DNA from 4 places in the Geodermatophilus sp. URMC 65 genome. Region 3 is predicted to be linked to each of the others. Evidence: riboswitches for the same ligand, from Rfam matches in the RefSeq annotation. Region 3 holds a riboswitch; each other region holds the start of a gene.
What was found. Region 3 has a riboswitch for cyclic di-AMP ahead of ACWIX7_RS24180 (LysM peptidoglycan-binding domain-containing protein). Riboswitches for the same ligand answer to the same signal wherever they lie in the genome.
Positions count from the first base shown of each region.

Region 1: another riboswitch for cyclic di-AMP. It lies ahead of ACWIX7_RS22315 (transglycosylase family protein); the one in region 3 lies ahead of ACWIX7_RS24180 (LysM peptidoglycan-binding domain-containing protein).
Region 2: another riboswitch for cyclic di-AMP. It lies ahead of ACWIX7_RS20775 (C40 family peptidase); the one in region 3 lies ahead of ACWIX7_RS24180 (LysM peptidoglycan-binding domain-containing protein).
Region 4: another riboswitch for cyclic di-AMP. It lies ahead of ACWIX7_RS22990 (aggregation-promoting factor C-terminal-like domain-containing protein); the one in region 3 lies ahead of ACWIX7_RS24180 (LysM peptidoglycan-binding domain-containing protein).

Region 1 is NZ_CP199954.1:4,597,553-4,601,751, reverse strand. It holds gene treY (malto-oligosyltrehalose synthase) at 1-1,569, shown strand, start outside; cyclic di-AMP (ydaO/yuaA leader) riboswitch at 1,861-2,028, shown strand; gene ACWIX7_RS22315 (transglycosylase family protein) at 2,056-2,616, shown strand; gene ACWIX7_RS22310 (ABC transporter permease) at 2,784-4,004, opposite strand; gene ACWIX7_RS22305 (ABC transporter ATP-binding protein) at 4,001-4,199, opposite strand, start outside.
Region 2 is NZ_CP199954.1:4,286,141-4,290,339, forward strand. It holds gene ACWIX7_RS20755 (ADP-ribosylglycohydrolase family protein) at 1-271, opposite strand, end outside; gene ACWIX7_RS20760 (hypothetical protein) at 306-542, opposite strand; gene ACWIX7_RS20765 (hypothetical protein) at 539-940, opposite strand; gene ACWIX7_RS20770 (hypothetical protein) at 1,127-1,495, shown strand; gene ACWIX7_RS20775 (C40 family peptidase) at 1,574-2,104, opposite strand; cyclic di-AMP (ydaO/yuaA leader) riboswitch at 2,117-2,243, opposite strand; gene ACWIX7_RS20780 (hypothetical protein) at 2,596-2,766, shown strand; gene ACWIX7_RS20785 (D-2-hydroxyacid dehydrogenase family protein) at 2,838-3,794, shown strand; gene ACWIX7_RS20790 (hypothetical protein) at 3,844-4,071, shown strand; gene ACWIX7_RS20795 (SMP-30/gluconolactonase/LRE family protein) at 4,083-4,199, opposite strand, start outside.
Region 3 is NZ_CP199954.1:4,996,551-5,000,749, reverse strand. It holds gene ACWIX7_RS24190 (alpha/beta fold hydrolase) at 56-1,093, shown strand; gene ACWIX7_RS24185 (hypothetical protein) at 1,324-1,476, shown strand; gene ACWIX7_RS24180 (LysM peptidoglycan-binding domain-containing protein) at 1,545-2,372, opposite strand; cyclic di-AMP (ydaO/yuaA leader) riboswitch at 2,374-2,493, opposite strand; gene ACWIX7_RS24175 (alpha/beta hydrolase) at 2,755-3,597, opposite strand; gene ACWIX7_RS24170 (DNA-directed RNA polymerase subunit alpha C-terminal domain-containing protein) at 3,690-4,199, shown strand, end outside.
Region 4 is NZ_CP199954.1:4,752,268-4,756,466, reverse strand. It holds gene fmdA (formamidase) at 1-1,057, shown strand, start outside; gene ACWIX7_RS22995 (FmdB family zinc ribbon protein) at 1,124-1,396, shown strand; gene ACWIX7_RS22990 (aggregation-promoting factor C-terminal-like domain-containing protein) at 1,549-2,394, opposite strand; cyclic di-AMP (ydaO/yuaA leader) riboswitch at 2,612-2,772, opposite strand; gene ACWIX7_RS22985 (LLM class flavin-dependent oxidoreductase) at 2,988-4,085, shown strand; gene ACWIX7_RS22980 (FMN reductase) at 4,082-4,199, shown strand, end outside.

The DNA.
Region 1 (4,199 bases), 400 kb from region 3:
CCCAAGGGCTACCTCGACCGGCTGGCCGAGGCCTCCGGCGGCCGCTGGACCGTGGTGGAGAAGATCCTCGAGCCCGGGGAGGACCTCCCGGAGTCGTGGCGGACCGCCGGGACGACGGGCTACGACGCCCTCGCCGAGGTCGACGACGTGCTGGTCGACCCGGCCGGGGAGGCGGTGCTGAGCGCGCTGGACACCGAGCTCACGGGCGCGCCGGTCGACTACGCGCGGCTGGTGCACGACTGCAAGCGCGAGGTGACCGACGGGATCCTCGGCTCGGAGGTGGCCCGGCTGGTGCGGGTCATCGGCGAGCTGCCCGGCGTTCCTCGGGAGCAGCAGACCGAGGCGCTGGCCGAGCTGCTGGCCAGCTTCCCGGTCTACCGCACCTACCTGCCCGACGGGCGCGAGCACCTGGACGCCACCGTGGCCGCCGTGCGGGAGCGCCGTCCCGACCTCGCCGCCGCGGTGGACGCGCTGCACCCGGTGCTCTCCCAGGCCGGGACCGAGGCGGCGACCCGCTTCGAGCAGACCAGCGGCCCGGTCATGGCCAAGGGCGTCGAGGACAGCGCCTACTACCGGTGGGCGCGGTTCGTGGTGCTCAACGAGGTCGGCGGCGACCCGGCGCGGTTCGGCAGCACGGTGCAGGAGTTCCACGAGGCGCAGCAGCGCCGCGTGGAGCGCAAGCCCGCGTCGATGACCACGCTGTCGACCCACGACACCAAGCGCAGCGAGGACACCCGCGCCCGGCTGGCCGTGCTCGCCGAGCTGGGCGCCGAGTGGGCCGACCTGGTCCGCGGGCTGCTGACCCGGCACCCGCTGCCCGACCGGCCGCTGGCGCACCTGGTGTGGCAGAACCTGGTCGGCGCCTGGCCGCTGTCCCGCGAGCGGGCGCACGGCTACGCGGAGAAGGCGGCCCGCGAGGCGGGGACGTCGACGACGTGGACCGACGTCGACGAGGAGTTCGAGACGGCGCTGCAGGAGATGGTCGACGCCGCCTACGACGACGAGCGGACGAACGCCGAGATCGAGCGGTTCGTCGCCCGCATCGCGCCGTTCGGCCGGTCCAACTCGCTGGCGCAGAAGCTGCTGCAGCTGACGATGCCCGGCGTTCCCGACGTCTACCAGGGCACCGAGCTGTGGGACCTCTCCCTGGTCGACCCGGACAACCGCCGTCCGGTCGACTACGAGCAACGCCGCCGGCTGCTGGCGCAGCTGGACGCCGGCGAGGTCCCCCCGGTCGACGAGACCGGCGCGGCGAAGCTGCTCGTCGTCTCCCGCGTGCTGCGGGCGCGGCGGGAGCACCCGGAGTGGTTCGCCGGGTACGAGCCGGTGGCGGCGACCGGGGTCGCCGCCGAGCACCTGCTCGCCTTCGACCGGGGCGGTGTGGTGCCCGTGGCGACCCGGCTGCCCGTGGGCCTGTCGATCGTCGGTTGGGGCGACACCGCGCTGCAGCTGCCGACCGGGGCCTGGCGGGACCTGCTCACCGGCGGCCGGTTCGTCTCCGACGCCGAGGGGCTGCCGGTGGCGGGACTCCTCGAGCGGCTCCCGGTGGCCCTGCTCGTCCGCGACTGAAGAAGGACCCCCTGCCCCCCACCGCTCGCAGGCTCGCGGCGGGGCCCTGCAGGGGGCCAGGGCCCTGGACGGGGCCACAGGCGGCCGGATTGAGACGCAGTTCACGTCCCCGCGGGTGCACGCGCGCCCGCGGGGACGTGACCAGGTGATCCGTTCGCTCCCGGTCCCGACGGCCGGCCGTGTCACCCCCGTTGCCCCGGGGGCACGAGGTGAACCGCCGTGACCTGACCGTTACCTTGTCCCGGCACCCCCCGTCCGGGACCGGGTGCCGGAGCCGATCCGCCGAACCCCGTCCGTCGGCCGCCGTACCTCCTGCACAGCCAGGACGGGGGTGGGGGACCCATCTCGGTGTCCGGCCGGTCCGGCCGGGCACCTCGGGGTGAAGCCGTGCGCGCACGGCCGGGGCACCGATCGCTCCGAACCCGACAGCTCACCTCGCAGGCGGCGGATCGGGAGTCCTCCATGCGTTCGTCCTCGTCTTCCCGCATGCCCGCACGCGCCCTGCGCCGCGGCGCCGTGGTGCTCGGCGGCGCTGCCGCCGTGTCCCTCGGCGTCCTCGCCGCCCCGGCCTCGGCGGCGGCCCCCAACGACTGGGACGCCGTCGCCCAGTGCGAGTCCAGCGGCAACTGGGCCATCAACACCGGCAACGGCTACTACGGCGGCCTGCAGTTCAGCCAGAGCACCTGGGCCGCGTTCGGCGGCACCGAGTACGCGCCGCGCGCCGACCTGGCCACCGAGGCGCAGCAGATCGCCGTCGCCGAGCGCACGCTCGACGTGCAGGGCCCGGGTGCCTGGCCGACCTGCGGCAAGGGTCTGGACCCCTCCGCCCCCGAGGCGGGTTCGGCTCCGGCCGCATCGGCCCTGGTGGCCGCCCCCGCACCGGCCGCCACCGGCGGGACCTACACGGTGCAGGCCGGTGACACGCTCGGCCGCATCGCCTCGGAGCAGGGCGTCGCGGGTGGCTGGCAGGCGCTGTACGCCGCCAACGACGACCAGCTGAGCAGCCCGGACCGCATCGCGGTCGGCCAGGTGCTGCAGCTGCCGTGAGGCGGACCGGCGGCCGGGGGACGCACTCCCCCGGCCGCCGGGTGCCGGTGACGGACTGGAACGGCCACCCTTGCGGGTCCTGCGCCGAGCCTGGCGACGGACTGGAACGGCCCCGCTGCAGGGTCCCGCCGCGAGCCTGCGAGCGGTGGGGGCCGCGGGGTCCTTCTTCAGAAGCGGATGGCGTCGATGACCCGCGCCCGGACGGCGATGACCGCGGGCAGCAGCCCGGCCAGCGCGCCCACCGCGGTCGCCGCGACCAGCCCCTCCACGGCCGCGGCCACCGGGAAGCCGGGGGTGTCGGCCAGCGGGACGCCGCTGTTGAGCAGCCGCTCCAACGGCAGGTTGCGCACCAGCACGACCGACAGCGCCACGGCGGCGAGCCCGGCGAGGAACGTGGCGCAGACGCTCTCCAGCACGATCGCGGAGAAGACCCGCGCCGAGGTCGCACCGAAGCTGCGCCGGACGCCGATCTCCCGGATCCGCTGGCGCACCGTCACCAGCCCGATGTTGAGCACGCCGAGCCCGCCGAGGACGAGCACGACGACGCCGGCCCCGCGGATCGCCAGGCGCAGCATGCCGAGGGTCTCCTCCAGGCCCTGCGAGTCCTGCCGGTAGGCGTCGACCTGCACGCCGCCGAGCGCGAGCCCGAGGTCGTTGGTGACCACCGCCATGACCTCGTCGGCCTGCTCCGGCGGCACCCAGAGCTCCAGCGTGGGTGGGCCGGACACCGTCTCCGACGGGTCGGCCGCGCGCGGCGCGTCCCACGGGCCGGCCGAGCGGTCCACCCGGTAGGCGAGCAGCTCGTCGGCGTACCCCTCGCGGACGACGCCGACGACCGCCGCGCGCACCGGGGTGCGGCCGCCGATGACGACCGTCGGCTGCGAGGAGAGGTCCGGGACGCCGAGCGCGCCGAGGAACGCCTCGTTGACGACGACGGCCGGGGCCAGGCTGGCGCGATCGCCCTCGCGCAGCCAGCGGCCCTCGATCGGCTCGATGCGGTGCAGCTGCCCGTAGGACGGCGAGACTCGCTTGGTCTGCACGGCCTGGGTGCCGCCGGGCAGCCGGAAGCGGGTCTCCTCGTAGCCGATGCTGGCCGTGGCGGTGATCCCGTACCGCTCGGTGAGGTCGGCGACGGCGGCGTCCCACTCCTGCGCGGCCGGCGGCATCCCGGTCTGCGGGTCGTACGCGGTGACCGCGATGGTCGCCGCGCGGCCGCCCATCCGCTCCCCCTGCTCCTGCTGCACCTGGGCGACGAGCAGACCCAGCGCGGTGACCGTCGTCATGGCGAAGACGGCGAGGAAGACGCCGACGAGGGAGAGCACCACGCGTGCCTTGTGCACCCGCACCTCGCTCCACGCCTCGGCGACGGTGGCCAGCACCGGGATCACGGCAGCGCCTCCTCGAGCGGGGCGGGCGCAGGGGCCGGGGCGACCAGGGTCGGCGTCGGGTCCTCCAGCGGCGTGAGCCGGCCGGCGTCCAGCCGGTAGCGACGGTCGGCCAGCCGGGCGACGTTCAGGTCGTGGGTGATGGTGACCAGCGCGGCGCCGCCCTCCGCGGCGGCCTCGGCGAGCAGCGCCATCACC
Region 2 (4,199 bases), 710 kb from region 3:
CGAACAGGTCGGCCTCGTCCAGCCCGCCGCGCTCGACCAGGGACGTCGCGACGAGCAGCGCCATCTGCGTGTCGTCGGTGAACTCGCCGGGTGCCCGGCCGAGCGCCCCGCCGCCGCACATCTCGGTGTGCGCGCCGCGGGCCGGGGTGGGGAAGCGGGCGGAGAACTGCCCGGGCGGGCCGAACTCGAAGGGTGCGCCGAGCGCGTCGCCGACGGCCGAGCCGACCAGCGCGCCGGCGGCGCGGTGCGAGCGGTGCATGCGCGGGGTCACGCGAGCATCGTGCACACGCCCCGCGTCCCCGCCGTCAGGCACTGACCTCCTCGTGCGTGTTCACGCCGGGGATGCGCCGCACCGACCCCCACCCGAAGCGGGCCCACACCACCAGCAACGCGGCGCCGACGAGCGATCCGAGCGTGTCGCGGAAGAGGTCGCCGTTGGTGTCGTCGTTGTCCTCGGAGAGCTGGGTCCCGAACCAGGCGTCCGACCGCCACTCGAACAGCTCCCACAGCGCCCCGACGGCGATGCCGAGGGCCGCGGTCACGACGCCGATGCCGACGTAGTGCCGCAGGTGCGTCTCGTCCCGGGGTCCGGGACGACGTCCAGCCGGGCGAGGCCGATGTAGACCACCGGCGCCGTGAGCATCGGGAGCGTGAAGTGCACCAGGTCGTCGAAGCGGACGAACGCGTCGTAGAGGCCGAGCGTCTCGCCGAACCCCTGCAGCGCCATGCCGAGGGCCAGGGACAGGTCGTAGAGCCGGGGCAGGTTCACCAGTCGCGAGACGAGCGTGATGCTGCCCAGCGCGGTCAGGAGCGCCGCCGACCCCCACTGCCCGTCCGCCGCGTACACCGCGGCCCCGGCGAACACGATCAGCCGGAGGACGTCGATGCCGTCCCTGATCCACGGCGTCCAGTCACCCAGCAGCAGCGTTCGCCCATCCACCTCGCCGACCTACCCTCCGGACACGTCGCACGCTCGCCGTTCGCGACCCTGCGTCACCGGGTTCCGCCGTCACCCACGCGACCGGGGGACGACCGCGTCCAGGGCGCGCGCACGGCGACCTCCCGGTGCTGCACTGTCCCAGGCCGGCGCACAGCCGCCGGAGGCACCGCAGGACAGGAGCACGCCGTGACCGATCGCGAGCTCGGGCCGACCACCGCGAACAGCAGCCGCACGGCCCGCTGCAGCAGCCATGCCGCCGGTCACGGGGTCCACCCCACCCGCGTGCTGTTGTGCGACGACAGCCCGGACGACGCGTGGACGCCGGTCGTCGTCATGGGCGCCGTAGGCGACGTGCTCACCGTCGCCTGCGGCGCCGAGCTCCGGCGCTACCGCAACCACGACACCGGCCGCCTGGTGGACCTGGTCGACACCACCGGCCCCGACGCGCTGGTGAACGAACGGTACGGCCTGCTCTTCCTGCGGACCTGGCCGCAGGACGCCGCCTCGGTGTTCTCGCTGCAGCCGGCCGACCAGCCGCCGCACCCCTGCGGCTGACCGGCCGTCGAGACCGCCGATCCCGCACGGCCACAGCGTCGTGTCGTGCGGGATCGGCGGTCTCGTCGCGCGGATGGGTCAGGCGACCCGACGGGCGCCCGCGTAGCTCGGCATGGAGTCGAGCTTCATGACCTGCACCGGCTTGCTGGAGTTCAGGGCGTGCACGATCTGGCCGTTGCCGACGTACATCGCCACGTGCGAGACCGGGCTGTAGAAGAACACCAGGTCACCGGGCTGCAGGTTGCCCTTCGACACCGGGGCGCCGAACGTCGACTGCGCCTTGGACGTGCGCGGGAGGGAGATGCCGGCCGCCTTGTAGGAGAAGCTGGTCAGCCCCGAGCAGTCGAAGGAGTTCGGGCCGGTGGCGCCGTACACGTACCGGTCACCCACCTGGGCGAGCGCGGTGTTGACGGCGGTCTGCGCGGCGCTGCTGGCCGCGGCGGTCGGCGCTGCGGTCACGGCCGGGGCGGCGGCGACGGCCGCACCGGTCGCGCCACCCACAGCGGCCGAGGCCGGAGCGGGGGCGAGGGCGATCCCGGCGCCGGCGATGGCGGCGACGGCGACACCACGGAACGAGCGACGAGCGAAGGACGTGCGGGCAGTCGTCATCGACGACGGTTCTCCTGTTCTCCACGACCGCCTACCGGGTTAGCTGACGGGTTCGGACGGGGGAGTCGCCCGGCGCGACGAGGTCGCGCTTCACCCCAGTGCTGCGGTGGGTCCCCGGCCTGCGCAGCGGTCATCGACCGGTGCACGGTTCGGCGGCGTCCGTCGGGTGTCGCAAGGTCAGCGACGCGGGCCCTCCGGACGGCGACAGACGCTAGGTGGGCCCTAAGGCCCTGTCCAAAGTGAGGACGGGGGGCCCGGACGGCGGTCGGCGCGGGCCGCGACACGCCGGGCTGACCACCGTGAACGCCGTCGACGACCTACGGACACGCCGGGGGGAAAGTCCTGGTCAGAGCGTTATGAAAAAGTTGCCTCGGAAGCGGAGAGCCGATGCGCACAGTGTGTGGTCAGGTGCTCAGAGCTGTGGCGGCGTCGTGGTTGGTCCGGGTGTTCCCCGGGCACGATCAGGGGCAACCGACCCAAGGAGGAACACCATGGCCGGCATGTTGAGGAAGGTCCTGGCCTCGGGGATCGCGGCGAAGGTCATCCAGGAGGCCCGCAAGCCGCAGAACCAGGCCAAGATCAAGGAGTTCATCGCCAAGATGGGCGAGCAGAACAAGAAGCAGGGCGGCGGCCGGGGCTACGGCCGCGGTCCGGTGCGCTGAGCGCCGGCAGCTGACCGCACGGCGACCCCCCGCTCGCACCGGGCGGGGGGTCGCCGTCATGCTCGGGGACCGTGCTGCGCATCGCCGTCCTCGACGACTTCCAGTCCGTCTCCGGTGAGTTCGCCGACTGGTCGCGGCTGCCCGAGGAGGCCGAGGTCGTCGCCTTCGCCGACCACCTCGACGACGAGGACGCCGTCGCCGACCGGCTGGTCGGGTTCGACGTCGTCGTCGCCATGCGCGAGCGCACCCCGTTCCCGCGCAGCCTCCTCGCACGGCTGCCGCGGCTGCGGCTGCTCGTGACCACCGGCGCCCGCAACGCCGCCATCGACGTCGCCGCGGCCGCCGAGCGCGGCGTGACCGTCTGCGGCACCGGTGCCCACCCCACCGGCACGGCCGAGCTGACCTGGGCGCTGGTCCTCGCCGTGGCGCGGCACGTCCCCGAGGAGGACGCCGGGGTACGGGCGGGCGGCTGGCAGCGCACCGTCGGCACCGACCTCGCCGGCGCCCGGCTCGGCGTCGTCGGCCTCGGCCGGCTCGGCACCCGCGTCGCCCGCATCGGCCAGGCATTCGGCATGGACGTCGTCGCCTGGAGCCAGAACCTGACCGACGAGCGCGCCGCCGAGGCCGGCGTGCGCCGCGTCGACCGCGACGAGCTGTTCGCCACCGCCGACGTCGTCACCGTCCACCTGGTGCTCTCCGAGCGCACCCGCGGTCTGGTCGGCCGCGACGAGCTCGCCCGGATGAAGCGCAGCGCGATCCTGGTCAACACCTCGCGCGGCCCCATCATCGACGAGGCCGCGCTGCTCGAGGTGCTGTCCGAGGGCCACCTCGCCGGAGTCGGCCTCGACGTCTACGACCGCGAGCCGCTGCCCGCCGACGCAGCCCTGCGCACCGCGCCGCGCACCGTGCTCACCCCCCACCTGGGCTACGTCACCCGGGACACCTACCGCGTCTTCTACGGCGACGCCGTCGAGGACGTCGCCGCCTTCCTGCGCGGGGAACCGGTCCGCGTCCTCGCGCCCGCGTGACCCGTGCCCGGTCCGGGTACGGACCGGGCCCGGCACGAGGAGGCCTGCGATGACCGAGGGCAACATGACCGGCCGCCCCTACGGCGGCGCCAACGAGCGACCCGACGACGACGTCCTGCCCGGCGAGCGGCCGGAGAAGGACCTGGTCGGACCGCCGTCGCAGCAGGAGGAGCCGCGGGCGGCGCGGGACGGCGAGATGTCGACCAACCCGGGGGAGACCGGCAGCGGCGTCCCGGACACCGACCACCCGCTCGGGGGCCGGCAGGGCAGCAGCTGACCCGGCGGGGGCTACGGCCGCCCGGCGTGCGGGACGCCGACCTCGGTCGCCACCAGCACCGCCTCGCGCGCCGGCGCCCGGTTGTGCTCGTAGAAGTCCGGCGCGCAGCACATCAGCAGCGTGCGGCC
Region 3 (4,199 bases):
CTGAGCACATCGCGGCGAGCAGGCTGGCCGGCCTCCCAGCTGAGAGGAACCCGCCGTGCCGGCTCCGACGGACCACGAGCTGTTCGACCTCGGCGACCTGCCGCTGCAGAGCGGCGCGACGCTGCGCGGCGCCCGACTGGCCTACAAGACGTACGGGACCCTGAACGCCGACCGGTCCAACGTGATCGTGCACCCCACGTGGTTCAGCGCCTGGCACGACGCCAACGAGTGGTCGATCGGCCCGGGCCTGGCCTGCGACCCGGACCGGTACTTCATCGTCGTCCCGAACCAGCTCAACAACGGCCTGTCGACCTCGCCGAGCACCACCCCTCCCCCCTTCGACGGCCCCCACTTCCCCCGGATCACCTTCTCCGACCAGATCGAGGCCCAGCACCGCCTGCTCACGCAGCAGTGGGGCATCGAGTCGATCGAGCTGGTGCTCGGCTCCTCCATGGGGGCCGGCCAGACCTACCAGTGGGCGGTCAGCCACCCCGAGATGGTGAAGCGGGCCGCCCCGATCGTCGGCTCCAGCCGCACCAGCGAGCACAACCAGGTGTTCCTGAAGAGCCTGCGGGCCACGCTGACGCTCGACCCGGCGTTCCGGGGCGGCGAGTACTCCCCCGACGCGCGCCCCACCGCCGGCATGCGGGCCTTCGCCCGGATCTACGCCGGGTGGGGCCTGTCGCAGGCGTTCTACTGGGAGCGCGAGTACCGGACCATGGGCTACTCCTCGCTCGAGGACTTCCTGGTCGGGTTCTGGGAGGGCTTCTGGCTCGACCGGGACCGGGACCCGAACAACCTGCTGGCGATGCTCTGGACCTGGGAGCACGGGGACGTCGGCCGGACGCCGGGCTTCGACGGGGACACCGAGGCGGCACTGCGCTCGATCCGCTGCCCGCTGGTGGCCATGCCCGCCCGGACCGACCTCTACTTCCCCCCCGAGGACGAGCAGTGGGCCTCGCAGTTCATCGCCCGGGGCGAGGTCCGGGTCATCGACACCATCTGGGGGCACTTCGGCGGCCTCGGGATGAACCCCGCCGACAACGACGTCGTCGACCGGACGCTGAAGGAACTGCTCGACCGTCCCGCCTGACCGCGCGAGCGCTTCCCCGCCCGGTCCGCACCCGCGGCCCGGGGGCGGCGGGGAGCTGGCGGCGGAGCTCGCCCAGGTTCTGCCCCGGGGCCCCGCCGGGGACAGCATGCGGTCGACGGAACGGTTCCGCAACAGATGTCTAGGACGTCTGACCGCGGGCACCGAGCGCCACCCCGGAGTCGGGCTGCCCGCGGACGGTTCTCCGCGGCTCCCCGGGGCACTGAGTCGGCATGAGCGAGATGGACCCGCGGGACCCGAGCACCCTGTACTCGGAGGGTCCGGTCGCGCCCGAGCCGCCCGAGGACGACCTGCCCGACACCTCGCCGCTGCGCGACTCCGGCGGCACCGGTCCGGGCCCGGACGACCTCGACGAGCTGCTCTGAGAGGCCCTCCGCACACCAGCGGCCCTCCACCGAGGGGGTGGAGGGCCGCCGACGTGCGGGCCGGGGACTCAGCCGACGTAGTTCACGTGCACGTGGTCCATGTGGTTCGCCGTCGCGCCGCCGCGGTCGGCCATGGCCTTCCACACGCCGTCCGGCGAGGTCAGGATCCGCTGCTGCCAGATGACGTACTCAACGCCGAGCTCGTCCCAGTGGGCGATGTGGTACTCGGCGATGGCGTCGCCGAGGGCGGCGTCGGACATGACCATGTAGTCCAGCGCGAGGCCGGACGGGTGGCCGTTCGGGTCGGTGGCGCTGGCCCGGGTGCCGCCGATGGTGATCGAGCCGGCGCCGGACACCTCGCTGACCACCCGGTTCGCCGCGACCTGCACCTGCGAGGCCACGTCGCCGGAGCTGTTGCTGATGCGCGCGGTGGCCGCTGGTGCCGGAGCGGCCGCCGCGGCGAGCGGGGCGACCACCGGCGCGGGCGCGGCGTCGCCGGCCGAGCCGGCGGCGGGAGCCGGGGCGGCCGGGGCGGCGGCCGCCGAGCCGGCGGTGTGGAGGACCTGACCCGGGAAGATCAGGTTCGGGTCGGCGCCGATGACGCCGACGTTGCGCTGGTACAGGTCCCGCCACGACTGACCGTGGGCGGCGGCGATCGTCGCGATCGTGTCACCGCGCTCGACGGTGTAGCCGGCCTCCGGGGCGCCGGCGTCGGCGACCGCCGTCGCGGCGGGGGCCTCGACGGCGTGAGCCGGGAGGGGGCCCGTCGTCCCGGCGAGGGCCTGGGACGGGGAGCCCAGGACGCCGAACCCGACGACGGTGGCGCCGGCGGCGACGGGCGCCTTGGCGAGGACCTTCTTGGTGCGGACGTAGCGGGGTGCGCGGTGCTTGGCCATGGTGATCTCCGATCACCGCCGGCGAGGTGAGCTGTCGGGTTCGGGCGATCGGTGCCCGGCCGCGGTCCGCGGCTTCACCCCGAGGCGGTCCTCGGCTCGAGCCGTGCGGCTCGAGTCGTGGCGCGCCGTGGTCGTGGGTCCCCCACCCCTGCCCTGGGATCTGGATGGCGACCGGTGGGCAGGGTTTGGCGGTCCGGCGCCGCGCTCTCTCCTTTGCTGAGCGCACACAAAACGCTACGTGCAGTCATGTGCACTGTCGTCGTGACGCCGGTCACAAACCGGCTATCCAGCAGCGCGCCGCAGGTCGACGCGGCGTGTCGCGCCGGTGTAGCCGTGGTCACTCCTGCCCCGGCCGCACGGCCTCCCGGCCGGCGGTGGTCGGTCAGGAGGAGGGACGGTGGGCGTCGAGCCAGGCGACGACGTCGGCCAGGACGTCGTCCTTCTCGGGCTCGTTGTGCGGCTCGTGGAAGAGCCCCTCGTAGGTCGTGACCGTGAGGTCGGGTGAGCCGGCGTGCGCCCGGACGACCTCGCTGGCCGCCGGCGGCACGAGCCGGTCGGCGGTGCCGTGCAGCACGAGCAGCGGCATGGTCAGCGAGGGCAGCCGCCGGGGCATGGCCAGCGCGGTGGCCATCAGCTCGGCGCCGGTGCGGGCGACCACCCGGCCGTTGTGGTTGAGCGGGTCGGTCCAGTAGTCGCGGACCACCTCGGGGTCCCGGCTGACCGCCTCCGCGTCGAGCCGCAGGACGCCGAGGTCGGGCAGGACCCGCGACAGCAGCGGCGCCAGGGTCCGCTGGACGGCGGTCGCGGCGCTGGTGTCCAGGGCCGCCGCCGAGACCACCGCGCCGGCGACCCGGGCGTCCGGCGTCCCGGTCAGGTACTGCAGCGCGATCAGCCCACCCAGGCTGTGCCCGTAGACGAACAGCGGGACGCCGGGGTGCTGCTCGCCGGCGAACCGCACCAGCTCGGCCACGCCGTCGACGGCGGCGGCCATGCTGCCGATGTTGCTGCGGCGACCCGGGGACCGGCCGTGCCCGGGGTGGTCGACGGCGTGGGCGGCGTACCCTGCGGCGGCCAGCCGCTCGGCGACGTGCCGGTACCGGCCGCCGTGCTCGTGCGCGCCGTGCACCAGGACGACGGCGCCGACCGGGTCCTCGACGGTCCAGGCCTGCCGGTACAGCCCCGAGGCCAGGGTGCCCTCGGCGTGCACGGGCTGAGCAGCGGTCATCGGGGAGTCCTCCTGCGCGGGTGCGGTCTGCTGCGCATCCTGCAGGAGACCTGGACCGGTGCGGCCGGACGGCCGGTCCTAGGTTGGACACCATGCCGACCACGTCGCCGGGGACCACGCCCGGGGAGACCGTCAGTGACCTCGGCCTGCCCGCGCGGGCGGTCACCGCACTGGCCCGGGCCGGGATCACCACGACCGCACAACTCGCCGGCCTCACCCGGGCCGACCTGCTGGCGGTCAACGGGCTGGGCCCGGGCAGCATCGCGGCCATCCGCCGCGTCGTCCCGGAGCCGCCCGGCCGCGTTGCCGCGGGTGGGCGCGGGGAGCGGCTCTCCTCCCCGGACACGCATCCGGACGACGAGGAGTCGCCCGCCGCCCCGGCGATCCCGTCGTTCGAGTCGCTGCGCAGCACGCGCCGCCGGACGACGGTGGACCTGATCGTGCCCGCGACGCCGCCCCCGGCCGACCCCACGCCGAGCGCGCCTCCGCCGCCGCCGGACTACGGCGACCTGTGGCGCCTCGGCGTCCGGGTCGGTCAGGCCGTCGCGACCCTGCCGGTGCGACTGGCGGTGTGCGCCGTCCGGGAGCCGGTCCGCCGGCTG
Region 4 (4,199 bases), 240 kb from region 3:
CGACCCCTGCCACGTCCTCAGCGGCCCCTTCGCGATCGAGGGACTGGAGCCCGGAGACCTACTGGTGGTCGACATCGTCGACATGGGGCCGTTCGACGTCCAGCCATGGGGCTACACGGGCATCTTCGCCAAGGAGAACGGGGGCGGTTTCCTCACCGACTACTCCCCGGGAGCGTCCAAGGCGATCTGGGACCTCGACGGCATCTGGACCACCAGCCGGCACGTCCCGGGTGTGCGCTTCATCGGCAACTCCCACCCCGGGTTGTTCGGCTGCGCTCCCTCCGCGGAACTGCTCGCCGAGTGGAACCGCCGCGAGCAGGCCCTCATCGACCAGAACCCCGACCGGGTGACCGGGGACATCCCCGCACACGGCGGTGAGACACCCGGTGCGCCGCAGGTCCCGGCGCTGGCCCTCCCGCCGCAGCCGAAGGACGCGCTCCTCGGCCGGCTGAGCGGCTCGGACCTCGAACGGGCCGCCGCCGAGGCCTGCCGCACGATCCCGCCCCGGGAGCACGGGGGGAACGTGGACATCAAGGACCTGGGCGTCGGGAGCCGGGTCTACATGCCGGTCTTCGTACCCGGTGGGCTGTTCTCCATCGGCGACCTCCACTTCGCGCAGGGCGACGGGGAGATCACCTTCTGCGGCGCCATCGAGATGCCCGGCTTCATCGACCTGCACTTCGACGTCATCAAGGGCGGGATGGAGCGGTACAAGACCGACATGCCGTTCTTCAAGCCCGGCCGGGTCGGCCCCAACTACTCGGAGTACCTGACCTTCGAGGGCATCAGCGTGGAGGACGGCCGGAACTACTACATGAACGCCACGGTCGCCTACCGCCGGGCCTGCCTCAACGCCATCAACTACCTGATGCCGGCGATGGACTGGACCTTCGAGCAGGCGTACCTGTTCCTCGGGGCGGCGCCGATCGACGGCCGCATCGGCGGCGTGGTGGACATCCCCAACAGCGCGGTCTCGCTCAGCATCCCGTTGTCCATCTTCGACCGGAGCCTCCTGCCGGAGGGTGCCGGCGGAGGCCGCGAGCTGGTCGCGGACTGACCGATCCCCGGGCCGGGGCGGCGGCCCGCCGCCGCCCCGGCCCCCCGCCACCGGCAGGAGACACCCGTGCCCCTCTACGAGTTCCGCTGTCCGCAGTGCGGCCCGTTCGACCTGCGACGCGACATGCAGGACGTCGCCGACTCCGCGGTCTGTCCCTCCTGCGACCAACCCGCCCAGCGGGTCTACACCGTCTCAGGCGGCAGGCCCTGGCAAGGGCCGCTGCGCGACGCCGGGAAGGCCGACCACGCGCGCGTCGAGCGGGCGCGCAGCGGCGAACCGGTGATCACCGGCCCTCCGTCCGGGCGCCGGTTCGCCCGACGGAGCGGCCACCACCACTGAAGACGACCGAGGGCTGCCCCCGCGGTGCGGGGACAGCCCTCGGCGGCCCTCATGCAGGGTCCCGCCGCGAGCTCGCGAGTGGCGGGGGCAGGAGGCGGCCCCGTCCCGGGTCCCCCCCGAGCCTGCGAGGGGTGGGGAGGACGGGGTCCTTCTCAGTACCAGCCGGTGGACTGCGAGTGCGCCCAGGCGCCGCAGGGGCTGCCGTAGCGGCTGTCGATGTAGATCAGGCCCGCGTCGATCTGGCGGTAGCCATCCGACGTCTTGGCGATGCCGGTGCTGGCCCAGGTCGAGTTCAGGAACTGCGGGATGCCGTAGGCGGTGCTGGTGGGGTTCTGCGCATTGGGGTTCCAGCCGCTCTCCTTGCCCCACAGGTTCTCCAGACAGCTGAACTGCTGGGCGCTGCCGACCTTGCTCATCGCGTACTCCTTGAAGGAGCCGCGCGGCGCGGCGGACGACGAGCTGCTGGCGGCCGGGGCTGGCGCAGCGGCGGCGGGCTTCTCGGCGGCCGCGCGGGCGGCCTGCTCGGCGGCAGCCTTGTCGGCCGCGGCCTTCTCGGCGGCCGCGCGCTCCGCGGCCTCGCGGGCGGCCTGCTCGGCGGCGGCCTTCTCGGCGGCCTGGCGGTCCAGCTCGGCCTGCTCGGCGGCGGCCTGGACCTGCGCGGCCTGCGCCTCGGCGGCCTGGCGCTCGCTGCGGGAGGCGGCGAGGTCCTGCAGCGCGGCCAGCTCGGTGGCGGCCGGGGCGGCGAGCGGCTGCTGCGCCGACTCCTCGGTGATGCCGAGCTGCTCGGCGACGCTCATCGAGGCGGTGACCGTCTCGGCCTCGGCCTCGGGGGCCGGCTGCGCGCCGACGACGGTGTTGACCACGATCGCGCCGGCGGCCGCGGTGGCCAGCAGGATCGCCGGACGGCGGCCGCTTGCGGGCAGCCGCAGGCGGCGCCGGGCGGTCCGGTTGGCGGGGGCGTCGGTGGCCGGGACGGCCGGGAACTGCTTGGTGTCCATCAGGTGGGGGTGCTCCGTGGCGGGAGGGCGCGCGGGGTGGTCCTCATGGCAGGGGACAGCCCGGTGCGGCGCGGTCTACGGGGACGCCGGCGGATCGGGGGTGCCGGCGGGCGCGGTCTGGTGCCGGGTCAGCTGCCCGGGGAAGAGGCGCGGAGCGCGCGTGGCCGGGTCGACCGGCGAGCCGCGAGGGCCCGGGGGCGGGGCATGCGGAGTGCTCCGTTCTTCCGTGAGCCGCCTACCGAGTTAGCTGACGGGTTCGGGCGGGAAGCAGCCCTACCGGCCCGCGTTTCGTGCACGCGGGCGGGATTCACCCCAGTACTGCGGTGGGTCCCCGGCTCGCGCCCGCTGGTGGCGGACACGACTCGGCGGCGTCCGGTCAGGCTCCCCGAGCGGGGACGAGACGACCGACCGGACGGAAGCCACCGTAAGCGGCGTTACCGTCCCGTGACAATGCCGGGGACCACATGTGTGACGCGAGTGACGTCGCCGTGCGGCGCCCGCCCTCCCTCCGGGGGAGCCGGCCGAGGGGAATACCACGGGACCGGATGCGTTGCACCGGCCGGTAGTTGCACTCTCAACCAACGGAGACCGACATGCAGTTCGGCGTCTTCTCGGTCAGCGACATCACGACCGATCCCACCACCGGCCGCACGCCCAGCGAGGCGGAGCGGATCCAGGCGATCGTCACCATCGCGAAGAAGGCCGAGGAGGTCGGGCTCGACGTCTTCGCCCTGGGCGAGCACCACAACCCGCCGTTCTTCTCCTCCTCGCCGACGACGACGCTGGCCTACATCGCCGCGCAGACGTCGCGGCTGCAGCTGTCGACGGCGACCACGCTGATCACCACGAACGACCCGGTGAAGATCGCCGAGGACTACGCGATGCTGCAGCACCTGGCCGGCGGCCGGGTGGACCTGATGATGGGCCGCGGCAACACCGGCCCGGTGTACCCGTGGTTCGGGCAGGACATCCGCAACGGCCTGCCGCTGGCGGTGGAGAACTACGCGCTGCTGCGCCGGCTGTGGGACGAGGAGGTCGTCGACTGGTCGGGGCAGTTCCGCACGCCGCTGCAGGGCTTCACCTCCACCCCGCGGCCGCTGGACGGCGTCCCGCCGTTCGTCTGGCACGGCTCGATCCGCTCCCCGCAGATCGCCGAGCAAGCCGCCTACTACGGCGACGGCTTCTTCTCCAACCACATCTTCTGGCCGGCCGAGCACACCGCCCGGATGGTCGAGTTCTACCGCCGCCGCTTCGAGCACCACGGTCACGGCAGCGCCGACCAGGCGATCGTCGGGCTCGGCGGGCAGGTGTTCATGCGGAAGAGCAGCCAGGACGCCGTCCGGGAGTTCCGCCCGTACTTCGACAACGCGCCGGTCTACGGCCACGGCCCGTCGCTGGAGGACTTCTCCCGCGAGACGCCGCTGACCGTCGGCTCCCCGCAGCAGGTCATCGAGCGGACCCTCGGCTTCCGCGACTACGTCGGTGACTACCAGCGGCAGCTGTTCCTCATCGACCACGCCGGCCTGCCGCTGAAGACGGTGCTGGAGCAGCTGGACATGCTGGGCGAGGAGGTCGTGCCGGTGCTGCGCCGCGAGTTCGCTGCGCTCAAGCCGGCGCACGTGCCCGACGCCCCGACCCACGCCTCGCTGGTGGCGGCCCGGCAGGCGTCCCTCGAGGAGGTCTCCGCATGACCACCCGCACCCTGGCCGTCGTGAGCGCCGGGCTGTCGACCCCGTCGTCGACCCGGCTGCTGGCCGACCGGCTCACCGCCGCGACCGTCGCCGCCCTGCGCGAGCGGGGCGACG